DNA from 3 places in the Xenorhabdus cabanillasii genome. Region 2 is predicted to be linked to each of the others. Evidence: predicted binding sites of a transcription regulator. Region 2 holds the regulator's gene; each other region holds the start of a gene.
The links. The regulator PurR, encoded in region 2, represses purine synthesis genes. The targets are predictions, from matches to a motif close to CANGCAAACGTTTGCNTG.

Region 1: purL (phosphoribosylformylglycinamidine synthase) is a predicted target of PurR. The motif match lies at 2,498-2,515, and genes of this name have one in related genera.
Region 3: gcvT (glycine cleavage system aminomethyltransferase GcvT) is a predicted target of PurR. The motif match lies at 1,822-1,839, and genes of this name have one in related genera.

What each region holds. Positions count from the first base shown of each region.
Region 1 covers NZ_QTUB01000001.1:2,368,003-2,372,742, reverse strand. The annotation lists gene purL (phosphoribosylformylglycinamidine synthase) at 1-2,414, opposite strand, end outside; gene mltF (membrane-bound lytic murein transglycosylase MltF) at 2,680-4,140, shown strand; gene tadA (tRNA adenosine(34) deaminase TadA) at 4,157-4,654, opposite strand; gene BDD26_RS11385 (HD domain-containing protein) at 4,715-4,740, opposite strand, start outside.
Region 2 covers NZ_QTUB01000001.1:3,025,676-3,030,415, reverse strand. The annotation lists gene gloA (lactoylglutathione lyase) at 1-146, shown strand, start outside; gene rnt (ribonuclease T) at 272-928, shown strand; gene BDD26_RS14175 (Grx4 family monothiol glutaredoxin) at 1,103-1,444, opposite strand; gene sodB (superoxide dismutase [Fe]) at 1,809-2,387, shown strand; gene purR (HTH-type transcriptional repressor PurR) at 2,907-3,932, shown strand; gene punR (DNA-binding transcriptional activator PunR) at 3,936-4,740, opposite strand, start outside.
Region 3 covers NZ_QTUB01000001.1:2,238,855-2,243,594, forward strand. The annotation lists gene ubiH (2-octaprenyl-6-methoxyphenyl hydroxylase) at 1-314, shown strand, start outside; gene ubiI (FAD-dependent 2-octaprenylphenol hydroxylase) at 339-1,571, shown strand; gene gcvT (glycine cleavage system aminomethyltransferase GcvT) at 1,947-3,044, shown strand; gene gcvH (glycine cleavage system protein GcvH) at 3,091-3,483, shown strand; gene gcvP (aminomethyl-transferring glycine dehydrogenase) at 3,584-4,740, shown strand, end outside.

The DNA of each region.
Region 1 (4,740 bases), 660 kb from region 2:
GGAGCTGTCATTTCACGTTCTTCACCATCCTGAATCCAGCAAGTTTTCATCGACATGGAATCTTTACCAACAGGTATGGTCAGGCCCAACGCGGGACATAATTCCTCACCTATCGCCTTCACCGCCGCATACAATCCGGCATCTTCTCCGGCATGACCTGATGCTGACATCCAGTTCGCTGATAGTTTCACCCGCTTCAAATCCTGTACATAAGCCGATGCAATATTAGTCAACGCTTCCCCGACAGCCATGCGTGCTGATGCAGCAAAGTCCAACAGAGCAACAGGAGCACGTTCTCCCAGCGACATAGCTTCACCATAATAACTATCCAGGCTGGCGGTTGTGACTGCGCAATCTGCAACAGGGATCTGCCATGGTCCAACCATCTGGTCTCTTGCTACCATGCCTGTTATCGAACGATCGCCGATGGTAATCAGGAATGTTTTTTCTGCCACTGCGGGTAAACGCAGAACGCGTTTTACCGCTTCGGCCAAATCAATACTTACGCGCTTTAGCCCTTTACCTTGTGCTTTTAGTGAATTTACATTTTTCAGCATCTTTGGTGTGTTACCGAGCAGAACATCCAACGGTATATCAATTGGCTGGTTATCAAAATGATTGTCGTTCAATAGCAGGTGACGCTCTTCCGTCGCTTCGCCGATCACTGCATACGGAGCACGCTCACGCCGACAAATATCCTCGAACAGGGCAAGCTGTTCCGGTGCGACAGCTAATACGTAACGTTCCTGAGATTCATTGCACCACACCTGCAATGGAGTCATGCCCGGTTCATCATTGAGGATATTGCGCAGCTCAAAACGGCCTCCTCGTCCCCCATCACTGACTAATTCAGGCATCGCATTTGATAAGCCCCCCGCACCAACATCATGGATAAACGAGATAGGGTTCTTGCAGCCAAGCTGCCAGCAACTGTCGATAACTTCCTGACAACGACGTTCCATTTCTGCGTTATCGCGCTGTACAGAGGCAAAATCCAGCTCTGCATCAGATTGGCCCGATGTCATTGAAGAAGCGGCGCCACCACCCAGACCAATATTCATACTTGGGCCACCCAGTACAATCAATTTGGCTCCGACAGGGATCTCCCCTTTCTGGATATGCTCTTCACGAATATTTCCGATTCCCCCGGCCAGCATGATCGGTTTATGGTAGCCACGTAATTCCACGCCGTTATGGGATTCCACTTTCTCTTCATATGTTCTGAAATACCCCAACAATGCCGGTCGACCAAATTCATTATTGAATGCCGCTCCGCCCAAAGGGCCTTCTAACATGATATCCAGTGCGCTGACAATCCGTTCAGGCTTACCGAACTCTTCTTCCCACGGTTGTTCAAATCCGGGAATTTTCAGATTCGAGACGGAAAAACCGACCAACCCGGCCTTGGGTTTTGCTCCCCGTCCTGTTGCTCCTTCATCACGAATTTCCCCGCCAGATCCTGTCGCCGCTCCCGGCCAGGGAGAAATTGCTGTCGGATGGTTATGTGTTTCGACTTTCATCAAGATATGGGCAGGTTCCTGATGATAGTCATATACTCCCTTGTCAGGATCAGGGAAAAATCGCCCTACCTGAGAACCTTCCATTACCGCTGCGTTGTCTTTATAAGCAGAGAAAACATGATCCGGTGTCTGTTCAAAGGTATTTTTAATCATTTTAAACAGAGACTTTGGTTGTTCCTGCCCATCAATCACCCAATCCGCATTAAAAATTTTGTGGCGACAATGTTCAGAATTCGCCTGCGCGAACATGTAGAGTTCAACATCAGTCGGATTACGTTCTAATTTCTGGAAAGCTTGTAACAGATAATCAATTTCATCCGCTGCCAGCGCTAATCCCAACTCAACATTGGCAGATTCCAATGCAGTCCGCCCTGATTGCAAAATATCAATTTGCTTCAATGGCGCAGGCTGCTGGTGAGAAAACAGTGCCTCAGCCTGTTCAAACTGAGTAAACACACTTTCCATCATACGATCGTGCAATAATACAGACAGCGCCTGCCACTGTTTGTCATCCATTGCCTTTCCGTGGATATTATTCTGGATAACATCACACTGGATATAGTAGGCAATCCCTCTTTCCAAACGGGCAATCTGTTTCAGTCCACAATTGTGAACTATCTCTGTCGCTTTTGATGACCACGGCGATATTGTCCCTGGCCGGGGAGTGACTAAAAACAGTTGACCTTTAGGTTCATGTTCAGCTAAAGAAGGGCCATATTTTAGTAGCCTGTTTAATTTTTCCTTTTCTTCTACCGTAAGAGGTGAATTTATTTCTGCAAAGTGCACATATTCTGCATAAATTGCTGCCACGGGAAGCTGCTGAACTTGACATTGGGAAAGGAGCTTAGTAATACGAAACGCTGATAAAGCGGGCGAGCCACGCAGAATTTCCATAGTAATAGGTTCTCTCATCTTAGAAGCAAAGCCTGACTGATGCCTTAGGGGAAACGCCGACATTATAGAGGAATGTTTTCTCTGACGAAACCGTTTGCGTGAGCATTAATTAATCTAACAACACATTCAATGGATTTTTAAAATTGATTCAATAGGGTTGCAGATCTCAATTTTGTTGCGCAAAATTCCCGATTACTGGAAATTTAACCATGCTATTATCTGACATTTCATACGGAGCCTAACCGTACTGACGAGAGATAACTGTTTGAGCAATATCAAGATAAATTATTTTGTCATCGTCATTATCGCGCTCCTCTCTGCCACAATCATTGGTCTCAACATCAGTTGGCCTAATAAACAGCAGGAGCAGATAAACAGGATCTTGGCACGGGGAGAACTTCGGGTGAGTACCATCAGTTCTCCTCTGATTTCACTTAATGATAAAAATGAACCTGTAGGATTTGACTATGACTTAACCAAACGATTTGCTGACTATCTGGGTGTCAAACTGAGTATTAAGTTTCGTTCTAATATCAGCCAGCTTTTTGATGACTTATACACTGACAAAGCCGATTTTTTAGCTGCCGGTCTTATCTATAACAGAGAAAGACTCGACCAAACACGGACTGGCCCAGCCTATTATTCAGTATCCCAACAATTGGTTTATCGCAAAGGTACGGTGCGCCCACGTTCGTTTGCTGATTTAAAAGGCCCACTGGTTGTCACCGCCGGCTCTGCCCATGTCAGTGAACTAAAACAGTGGAAAGAAAAATCTTATCCTGATTTAACCTGGGAAGAGTCGTCACGTCACAATACCCAGCAATTGCTTGAACAAGTATCCGAAGGAAAAATTGACTATACGATCAGCGATTCAATCAGCCTTGCTCTGCAACAGCGCATCCATCCCAATCTGGCTATCGCTTTTGATGTCAGTGAAGATAAACCATTAACCTGGTATTTGAAGCGTAATGATGACTATAGCCTCTACTCAGCAATGCTGGATTTTTTCAACATGCTGACTGAAAACCATATAACGCCACGGCTGGAAGAAAAATATTTCAGCCATATTGGCTCATTTGATTACTTTGACACTATCTCATTCATTCGTGCAATTAATAACTTATTGCCAATATATCAGCCTATTTTTGCGAAATACGCAGGCTCCCTCGACTGGCAATTAGTTGCCGCTATCGCATGGCAGGAATCACATTGGGATCCACAAGCAACCTCTCCTACAGGCGTTCGTGGCATGATGATGCTGACACGCCCAACAGCAGAATGGGCAGGAGTCAAAGACCGCCTTGATCCGGACGAGAGTGTGAAAGGGGGAATGGCTTATCTGCATTACCTGATGTCTCGTTTGCCGGATACTATTCCCGAAGATGAGAGGATTTGGTTCGCATTAGCCGCTTATAATATGGGGTATGGGCATATTCTTGACGCCCGGAAATTAACGACCATGCAAAAAAGTGACCCTGACCGCTGGATGGACGTTAAATCACGCATTCCTCTATTGAGTAAGAAAAAATACTATGCCAATACCACATATGGTTATGCACGCGGTTATGAAGCCTATCGCTACGTCGAAAATATTCGTCGTTATTACCAAAGCTTAGAAGGCTATCTGAGAGCTCAGAACAACCGCAACAAGGCAGAAAAGCCTAATATACCCACGGAGAAAACCACCGTCAGCAATCCTGATGATACAAATGAGAATGCTTTGTAACTTTTTATGGTGCTTTCTACTGTTGTTTTTTCAACTTTTTTAATTCTTTATGTTGCTCCCTACGTTGCTTGAAAAATGCACTCAACATAGTGGAGCATTCTTGTCCCAATACTCCGCCAGTAATCTCAATCTGGTGATTCATACCGGGATGACGCAAAATATCAATCAATGACCCTGCCGCACCGGTTTTCATATCACTTGCACCATAAACTAACCGCTGTATCCGGCTGTGGATCATTGCTCCCGCACACATAACACACGGTTCCAAAGTAACATAGAGTGTTGTGTTCAACAGACGGTAATTTTTTAATTGAACCCCTCCACGCCGTAATGCAACAATTTCTGCGTGAGCTGTCGGATCATGATCTGTAATGGGGAGGTTATAACCTTCAGCAATAATTTTATTATCCGCTACCAACAGTGCACCTACAGGGATCTCACCTTGTGCCTGTGCCTGCATTGCCAAATCCATGGCCCGACGCATCCAATATTCATCACTATATATTTCTGCCACTACATATTCTCTTGCTAATATAAATCCTGTTAATTATACCTATTCATCATTAATGTTGGTTTATTCAGCCTGAATTTCGTCAAAAA
Region 2 (4,740 bases):
GTATCAAACTTGCTGGCGGAAAAGTCACTCGTGAAGCAGGGCCAGTTAAAGGCGGAACAACTATTATTGCTTTTGTTGAAGATCCTGATGGCTATAAGATCGAGTTAATCGAAAATAAAAGTGCCACCAGTGCATTAGGGCACTAATTATTCCTCTCTACAAAAGGGCATCTTGCATGCCCTTCATTTCTCAACTGGATAGATATTACTTCTGCAAGACACCATAAATTTTGTCATAATATCGGCTATCCTGAAGTTAAGAACAAAATCAGATGTCTAATACAAAAGATCAAAATATACTAAGCGGACGTTTTCGTGGCTATTATCCTGTTGTCATTGATGTAGAAACTGCTGGTTTTAATGCACGGACAGATGCTTTACTCGAAATCGCTGCAATTACTTTAAAAATGGATGAAGAAGGTTGGCTGGCACCTGCTGATACGCTACATTTCCACATTGAACCGTTTGAAGGAGCCAACCTTGACCCGGCAGCTTTAGCATTTACAGGTATTGACCCTACTAACCCATTACGTGGAGCTGTCAGTGAATATACAGCGTTACATGCTATTTTCAAAATGATCCGCAAGGGCATGAAAGACAGTAATTGCAACCGTGCAATTATAGTTGCCCACAACGCCAGTTTTGATCACAATTTTGTCATGGCAGCAGCAGAACGCTCTGGTTTAAAACGCAATCCATTTCACCCTTTTGCCACTTTCGATACTGCCGCATTGAGTGGATTAGTGCTAGGCCAGACAATTCTGGCTAAAGCTTGTATTACGGCAGAAATACCTTTTGATAGCAATCAGGCACATAGTGCTCTGTATGATACAGACCGGACTGCCCTGCTTTTCTGCGAATTGGTTAATCGCTGGAAACGGCTTGGTGGTTGGCCGTTGGCTGTGCCAGATCCAGATAATGAAACCTGACAAAGTAAGAGCCTATCCCACCAGGCTCTTACTTTATAACTATATAACGATTATCACCCCATACCGGTTGCCACAACCTAAAATTGCCATGAAATATTACCGCCAATAAATATGATTATTAATATTAATTGTGTATGGGGCTTTGTTGATTCAAAACTTCACTGAGACAACGAATTACTTATTATCTTCCTGCTCACGGTATTTATCCGCAGTCTCTTTGAGCAGAACCTGTAATTCACCGCGTTGATACATTTCAATCAGAATGTCACATCCCCCAATTAACTCACCTTCAACCCAAAGCTGAGGGAATGTTGGCCAGTTCGCATATTTAGGCAACTCTGCGCGGATATCAGGGTTTTGCAGAATATCTACATAGGCAAAACGTTCACCACAAGCAGACAAAGCCTGAACTGCCTGAGCAGAAAAACCACAGCTTGGCAATTTTGGCGAACCTTTCATATACAGCAGGATTGGGTTTTCTTGAATCTGGCGTTCGATTTTCTCAATTGTCGTCATTTTTACTTCCTTAAACGGCAGGCGCTGTTTATCAGCATCAGAAAAGATTAATTCAGAATACCACTTTCTGATGCAGATTTGCTACCGTGAACATGCTCCTGCAAATTTTTTATTCTGAACAATAAGTTGTAACTAGTTGGTATTCTCATCCTTAATAAATATTAAAATCAGTAAAATTGGATGCTTCTACGTCAATTCGCCACTAAATAACATCATTTCTCCTGTTATTTAGCAGAAAAGTTGTTAAGATAATTACCAAACAAAATAGCAACATGATAATAAGCTAAAATTTGCTCTATCCATGATTAATAAACACAAGTCATGGTTTATAAAGCCAAAAACCCGATATTAAAAGGAGTATGCAATGTCTTTTGAATTACCAGCATTACCTTATGCTAAAGATGCCTTAGAACCCCACATCTCAGCAGAAACTCTGGAATATCATTACGGCAAACACCACAACACTTACGTTGTGAACCTGAATAATCTGATTAAAGATACCGAGTTTGCCGGAAAATCACTGGAAGAAATTATTAAATCCTCTGAAGGCGGTATCTTTAATAACGCAGCACAAGTCTGGAACCATACCTTCTACTGGCATAGTCTGTCACCAAATGGTGGTGGTGAACCAACTGGTAAAGTTGCAGAAGCTATCAATAATTCTTTCGGTTCTTTTGCTGAATTTAAACAGCAACTTACTGATGCAGCATTGAAAAACTTCGGTTCTGGCTGGACATGGCTGGTTAAGAAAGCCGACGGCAGTCTGGCTATCGTCAATACCTCCAACGCAGCAACTCCATTGGCTGGTGAAGATAAGCCTGTTCTGACTGTTGACGTTTGGGAACATGCCTATTACATCGATTACCGCAATGCACGCCCTCAATATCTGGAGCATTTCTGGGCTCTGGTTAACTGGAAATTTGTGGAAGAAAATCTGGCCTAATTAACCCGCCAGTTAAAATGACAAGGGTAAGTTTTTCCGATTCAACGCACTTAATTTCATTTATAAGTGCCCTTTAAGTAGTGAAAAACTTACCTTTAAAGTAAAACAGACAGCAATTCACCTTGATATTATTTCTCGACCTTGACTAGATCAAGCAAAGCACCCCCAGAAAAACAATCATGATTAATGCGCTACAGGCAGTCAATAATCCCAATTTCAGATCTGTATCCATAAGCCATCCTCACCATGAAAATTAAGACTCAGCAACACCATAAATTTTGATTGGCTATTTACCTCAGAGGTTAAAAACCACACTGTGGTATTTAATGCATATACTTTATAGCATCGATTACTACTTTCACTTTTGAGCTAGATCAGACAAAATCCAAGGTTTATCGCTAAATTATTGTCAGTTATCTTCCTATATATAAAATATAATACTGGCAAATGATTAACAAAGATCTATATCCAGATGAAGGGTATACAAATTTAGACCTAAGGTCAGGAGTCCTTTTTATCATGGCAACGATTAAAGATGTGGCTAAACACGCTGGTGTTTCAACCACAACCGTATCCCATGTTATCAATAAAACCCGTTTCGTCGCCGAAGATACAAAGGCCACAGTATGGGCTGCCATTAAGGAACTGAATTATTCCCCCAGTGCTGTTGCCCGTAGCTTAAAGGTTAATCACACCAAATCTATCGGACTACTGGCAACGTCAAGTGAAGCACCTTATTTTGCTGAAATCATCGAGTCTGTCGAAAATAGTTGTTATAGCAAAGGTTATACATTGATTTTATGTAATTCCCATAACAATCTCGACAAACAAAAAGCTTATCTCGCTATGCTGGCGCAAAAACGCGTCGATGGTTTACTGGTTATGTGTTCTGAATATCCCCAACAACTGTTGGGAATGCTGGAAGACTATCGCAACATTCCCATGGTGGTCATGGATTGGGGTGAGTCCAGAGGGGATTTCACTGATGCAATTATCGACAATGCCTTCCATGGTGGTTATTTGGCCGGTCGATATCTGATAGAACGTGGTCACCGTGATATTGCTGCTATTCCCGGACCATTGGCCAGAAATACCGGAGGCGGGCGTCATCAAGGTTTCCTTAAAGCGTTGAAAGAAGCAAATATCACTATTCGGGAAGAATGGATTGTTCAGGGGGATTTTGAGCCTGAATCCGGATATCAGGCGATGTATAAAATCTTAAGCCAAAAACATCGCCCTACGGCCGTGTTTTGTGGGGGAGATGTGATGGCAATGGGGGCGATCTGTGCTGCTGACGAGATGGGGTTACGCGTTCCACAAGATATTTCTGTCATTGGTTATGACAATATTCGCAATGCCCGTTATTTCACACCAGCACTGACAACGATTCATCAGCCTAAAGAGCGTCTGGGACAGATGGCTTTCTCCACGTTACTTGATAGGATTATCAATAAACGTGAAGATGCACAAACTATCGAAGTCCATCCGCGTCTTGTTGAGCGTCGCTCTGTTGTAGATGGCCCTTTCATTGATTATCGCCGTTAATGATTAATCCTCTTGTAGCCATTCAGCATTGAGTGTTGCACTATCTCCAAGATAATCAAGCAACCAGTTTAATGCAGGTGAATGGCTTTTTTGCGACCATGTCAGGCAACATGGGCTATCAGGTAATGGTTGCTCAAGTTCAAGCAAGCTGAGTTTTCCTTGACGAATAAGCGGCAAAGCACTATGTTTGGGCACCATTCCCACACACAGCCCATCCATCAGGCAAGCCAACCCCGCACTCCAGTCAGGGACAACTAACCGCCGTTGATTATCCAAAGCCCATGTATTACGCTTGGGCAAATTACGTGAAGTATCTTCAATGCACAAGCTAGGGTAAGCCCTCAATTGGTCATCATTTAATCTTTCTGTTATAGAGGTCAATTCATGCTCTGGACTGGCAACACACAGCCACGGCATGAACCCCATGTTCCTGAAACTATATCGTTCCCCGACCGGAGAGGCGCTAGTGGCACCAATAGCAACATCAACGCGCCCGTCCACCAGCGCATCCCATACCCCATTAAAAACTTCAGGATAAATAAATAACTCGATATCCGGAAAATGGCGGTAAAAATCCAGAATAAGCTGGCGTGTCCGTTCTGGTTTCACCACTTGATCAACAGCAATACTGAGCTGCCCACGCCAACCATTAGCCACTTGCTGACATTGATGACGAGTATGATACATTTTTTTGATAACAGAACGTGCTTCCTTTACAAAGATAGCCCCTGCCTCGGTTAATTCCACATCGCGATGACGACGTTTAAATAGGGGCACTGCCAACCATTCTTCAAGTTGTTTTATTGTA
Region 3 (4,740 bases), 790 kb from region 2:
TCGCAGGGCAGGGCTTTAACTTAGGTATGCGTGATGTAATGGCATTAGCTCAGGTTATTTCGGCTGCTGCGATTGAGGGGCACGATATCGGCTCTTATAACGTTCTGACTCGTTATCAACAGCAACGCTTTGCAGATCGTGAGGTAACAATCGGTATTACTGATGGGCTGGTCAGGTTGTTTGCCAATGACTATTTTCCGTTGAGAATCGGACGCAATTTTGGCCTGATGACGATGGAAATGTTGCCACTGATAAAGGGCACATTGGCCCGTCAGACATTGGGTTGGGTTGCCCATCATTCAATGGCAGAATAAGTCAGATTAAGAGGAAATAAAAACATGCAATCATTTGATGTGGTGATCGCAGGAGGCGGTATGGTTGGCCTTGCGCTGGCCTGTGGTTTACATGGTAGCGGCTTGCGCATCGCGATTGTAGAAGAGCATCCACCAACCAGTATTTTTCATACCGATGATGAACATGCGTTGCGTGTTTCTGCCATCAATGCAGCCAGCGAACGGTTATTAACCCATCTCGGTGTTTGGCAGAAGCTCCTCGCAATGCGTGCCAGCCCTTATCAGGGGATGGAAGTCTGGGATCAGGATAGCTTCGGTCGTATTCAGTTCAATGCGGCGGAAAATGGCCTCAATCATCTTGGACACATTATCGAAAATAATGTGATCCGACAGGCTCTTTGGCAACAGGCTGAAAGTTTATCTGATGTAACCATGTTTACCCCTGTTTCTCTTAAGAATGTTGTCTGGGGAGAAAACGAAGCTTTTATTACCCTGTCCGACGAGCGAATGTTGACTTCACGGTTAGTTGTTGGTGCAGATGGTGCTCATTCATGGTTGCGTCAGCATGCAGATATTCCACTGACTTTCTGGGATTACGAACATTATGCATTGGTTGCGACTATTCGTACTGTGGAACCTCATAAAGGGGTTGCGCGCCAGGTTTTTCATGGGGATGGTATTCTTGCTTTCCTGCCACTTTCTGATCCTCATTTATGCTCTATTGTCTGGTCATTGCCTGCGGAAGCGGCGCAACAGCGCAAGACAATGGAGACTGAGTTGTTTAACCGGCAATTGAGTGTCACTTTTGACATGCGACTTGGGCAGTGTGAGTTGATCAGTGACCGTCAGACTATCCCATTAATAGGACGCTATGCCCGGAATTTTGCTGCACATCGGTTAGCTTTATTGGGAGATGCAGCACATACAATCCATCCATTGGCCGGGCAGGGAGTCAATCTGGGGTTTATGGATGTAGCAGAGTTGATCGGAGAATTGATCCGTTTGAACCAGCAAGGCAAAGATATCGGTCAATATCTCTATCTTGGTCGTTATGAGCGTCGCCGTAAACACAGTGCGGCTGTCATGCTGGCTGGTATGCAGGGATTTCGGCAGCTATTTGATGGGAATAATCCTGTCAAGAAACTATTTCGTGATCTAGGGCTGACTTTGGCTAACAGTTTCCCCGGAATAAAGCCACAATTACTCCGTCATGCGATGGGTCTTCATGATCTGCCGGATTGGTTGATTACTCAAACCTCTTCAGTTGAAAAAATCTAATTTTTCCTCTTATTTGGGATTAGTTTTTTTTATATCAGGCTAAAGTGTATTCAGTTGGTTTGCTTCACACTTTAGTCTGTTTGTAATAAAAAAAAGAATATTTTTTACATATTACTGCCATTTTTTAGCGTTCCCACACAATAAAATAGAAAAAAATTCCGCATGATAGTGAAGGGTTTTTGAAGGCATCATTGTTATGTTGATAATTTATTTTATGGTTCATTTCCATTTTCAGTGATAACTTCTAGTCCAAGGTATCGTTTGCGTCATTAACCGCTTCTTTGTTTCATGATCCAACATTTGCCGGTTAATACGCCGTATATATGTTATTCAGATCAAGAACGTTTTCATGTCAAAAATGGAAAGAGGGAAATAATGTCAAAACACACCCCACTATATGATCAGCATCTGACATGCGGGGCGCGCATGGTGGATTTTCATGGCTGGATGATGCCCCTTCACTACGGTTCACAAATCGACGAGCATCACGCGGTGCGTACTGACGCAGGTATGTTCGACGTTTCCCATATGACCATTATGGATTTGCACGGCGCAGGTTGCCGTGATTTTCTCCGTTATCTTCTGGCAAATGATGTTGCTAAGCTGACTGAAAAAGGTAAGGCGCTTTATACCGGCATGCTTAATGCTTCCGCTGGTGTTATTGATGACCTGATTGTCTATTTTTTCACTGATAATTTTTATCGCATGGTCGTTAACTCGGCAACTCGTGAAAAAGATTTAGCTTGGATCCAACAACATGCGGAGAAATACTCTGTTGAGATCACCGTTCGTAATGACTTGGCGCTGATTGCAGTTCAAGGTCCTAACGCACAATCCAGAGTCCAGTCTTTGTTAAATAATGAGCAAAAGCAATCCATTGCAGGCATGAAACCTTTCTTTGGTGTGCAATCTGGTGACTTATTTATCGCAACTACCGGTTATACCGGTGAAGCGGGTTATGAAATTGCATTGCCTCAGGAACAAGCTGTTGATTTTTGGCAGCAGTTACTGAAAGAAGGAGTTAAACCAGCGGGACTGGGAGCACGGGATACACTGCGCCTTGAAGCCGGTATGAACCTTTATGGTCAGGAAATGGATGAATCCATCTCACCTTTGGCTGCGAATATGGGATGGACGATTGCATGGGCACCGGAAGAGCGCCAATTTATTGGCCGTGAAGCTCTGTTGAAACAGCGTGAAGCTGGGACAGAACAATTGGTTGGGTTAATCATGCGTGAAAAAGGCGTCTTGCGCAGTGGGTTAACGGTTAGTTTCACTGATGAAACTGGTGAAGTACGTTTTGGTGTTATTACCAGTGGAACATTCTCACCTACATTAGGATTCAGTATTGCCCTTGCCAGGATGCCGCAAGGGGTTGGAGAACAGGCGATTGTCCAGATCCGTAATCGCGAGATGTCGGTTCAGGTTGTTAAACCGGGTTTTGTCAGGATGGGAAAATCGCTTGTAGGATGATTTTGGTCGCAACATTTTAATGAATAAAAATAAGGAGATGGAACCGATGAGTCATGTACCAACCGAACTAAAATATACCGAATCACACGAATGGATTCGCTCTGAAGGAAATGGCGAATATACCGTGGGTATTACCGAACATGCCCAGCAACTATTGGGTGATATGGTGTTCGTTGACTTGCCTGAAATCGGAGCGGTCATAAACAGTGGTGATGATTGTGCAGTCGTTGAATCAGTCAAGGCGGCTTCCGATATTTACGCACCGCTGAGTGGTGAAGTTATCGCAGTCAACCCTGCTTTAGAAGGTTCACCCGAATTAGTGAATAGCGAGCCTTATAACGAAGGCTGGTTATTCCGCATCAAAGTTACTGATGAAAGTGAATTGACCAACCTGCTGGATGCAGAAAGTTATCGGTCATTATTGGAAGAAGAAGAGTAAATATTTCCGCCCCACATCACCAACGTCGCCGACGTCATACAGTGAGTGGGGCGTTTTTTTATGTGTGCCGTTTTTAGCTAGTTTCAGGAAATTATTATCAATGATCCAGACTCTAATCCAACTTGAAAATCAAGGTGAATTTATTCGTCGCCACATTGGTTCCTCTGCTGAACAGCAAAAAGAAATGCTGGCAATCGTTGGCTCGAACTCTCTTGACGATCTTACCAATAAAATTGTTCCCCGTGATATCGCATTGCCAGAACCACCAGCAGTAGGTGAAGGTGCGACAGAGCAACAGGCACTGGCTGAACTGAAAGCAATGGCGGGTCAGAACAAACGTTATCAATCTTATATTGGTATGGGGTATGCCCCCGCAATACTACCGCCGGTTATCTTACGTAATTTACTGGAGAATCCCGGTTGGTACACAGCATATACGCCTTACCAACCTGAAGTTTCTCAAGGGAGATTAGAAGCCTTACTGAATTTCCAGCAAGTCACTATTGATCTGACCGGTTTAGATCTTGCTTCAGCATCCCTGTTAGATGAAGCCACCGCAGCAGCCGAAGCGATGGCAATGGCAAAACGGGTTAGCAAACTGAAAAATGCGGAGCGTTTCTTCGTAGTTGATGATATTCACCCACAGATATTAGATGTGGTGCGCACACGAGCGGCAACATTCGGGTTTGATGTCATTGTTGATAAAGCAGAAAAAGTACTGGAATTAGAGGGTATTTTTGGCGTTTTACTGCAACAAGTTGGTACTACAGGTCAGATCCATGATTACAGTGATCTTATCGCAAAACTGAAACAGCAAAAAATTATTGTCAGTGTTGCCGCTGATATTATGGCACTGGTTATGCTGACGGCACCGGGCAAACAGGGCGCTGATATCGTCTTTGGTTCAGCACAGCGTTTCGGTATTCCAATGGGATACGGCGGCCCGCATGCTGCATTCTTTGCTTGCCGTGACGAATATAAACGCTCAATGCCGGGTCGTATTATAGGTGTTTCCCGCGATGCCGCTGGCAACCGGGCATTGCGTATGGCGATGCAAACACGTGAACAGCATATTCGCCGTGAAAAGGCGAACTCCAATATCTGTACCTCACAGGTATTACTGGCAAATATTGCTGGTATGTATGCGGTTTACCACGGTGCCGGAGGTCTGAAAAGAATTGCGGGGCGCATTCATCGATTGACCGATATTTTGGCTGCGGGTCTACAAAAAGCGGGCATAACGCTGCGTCACAAAAC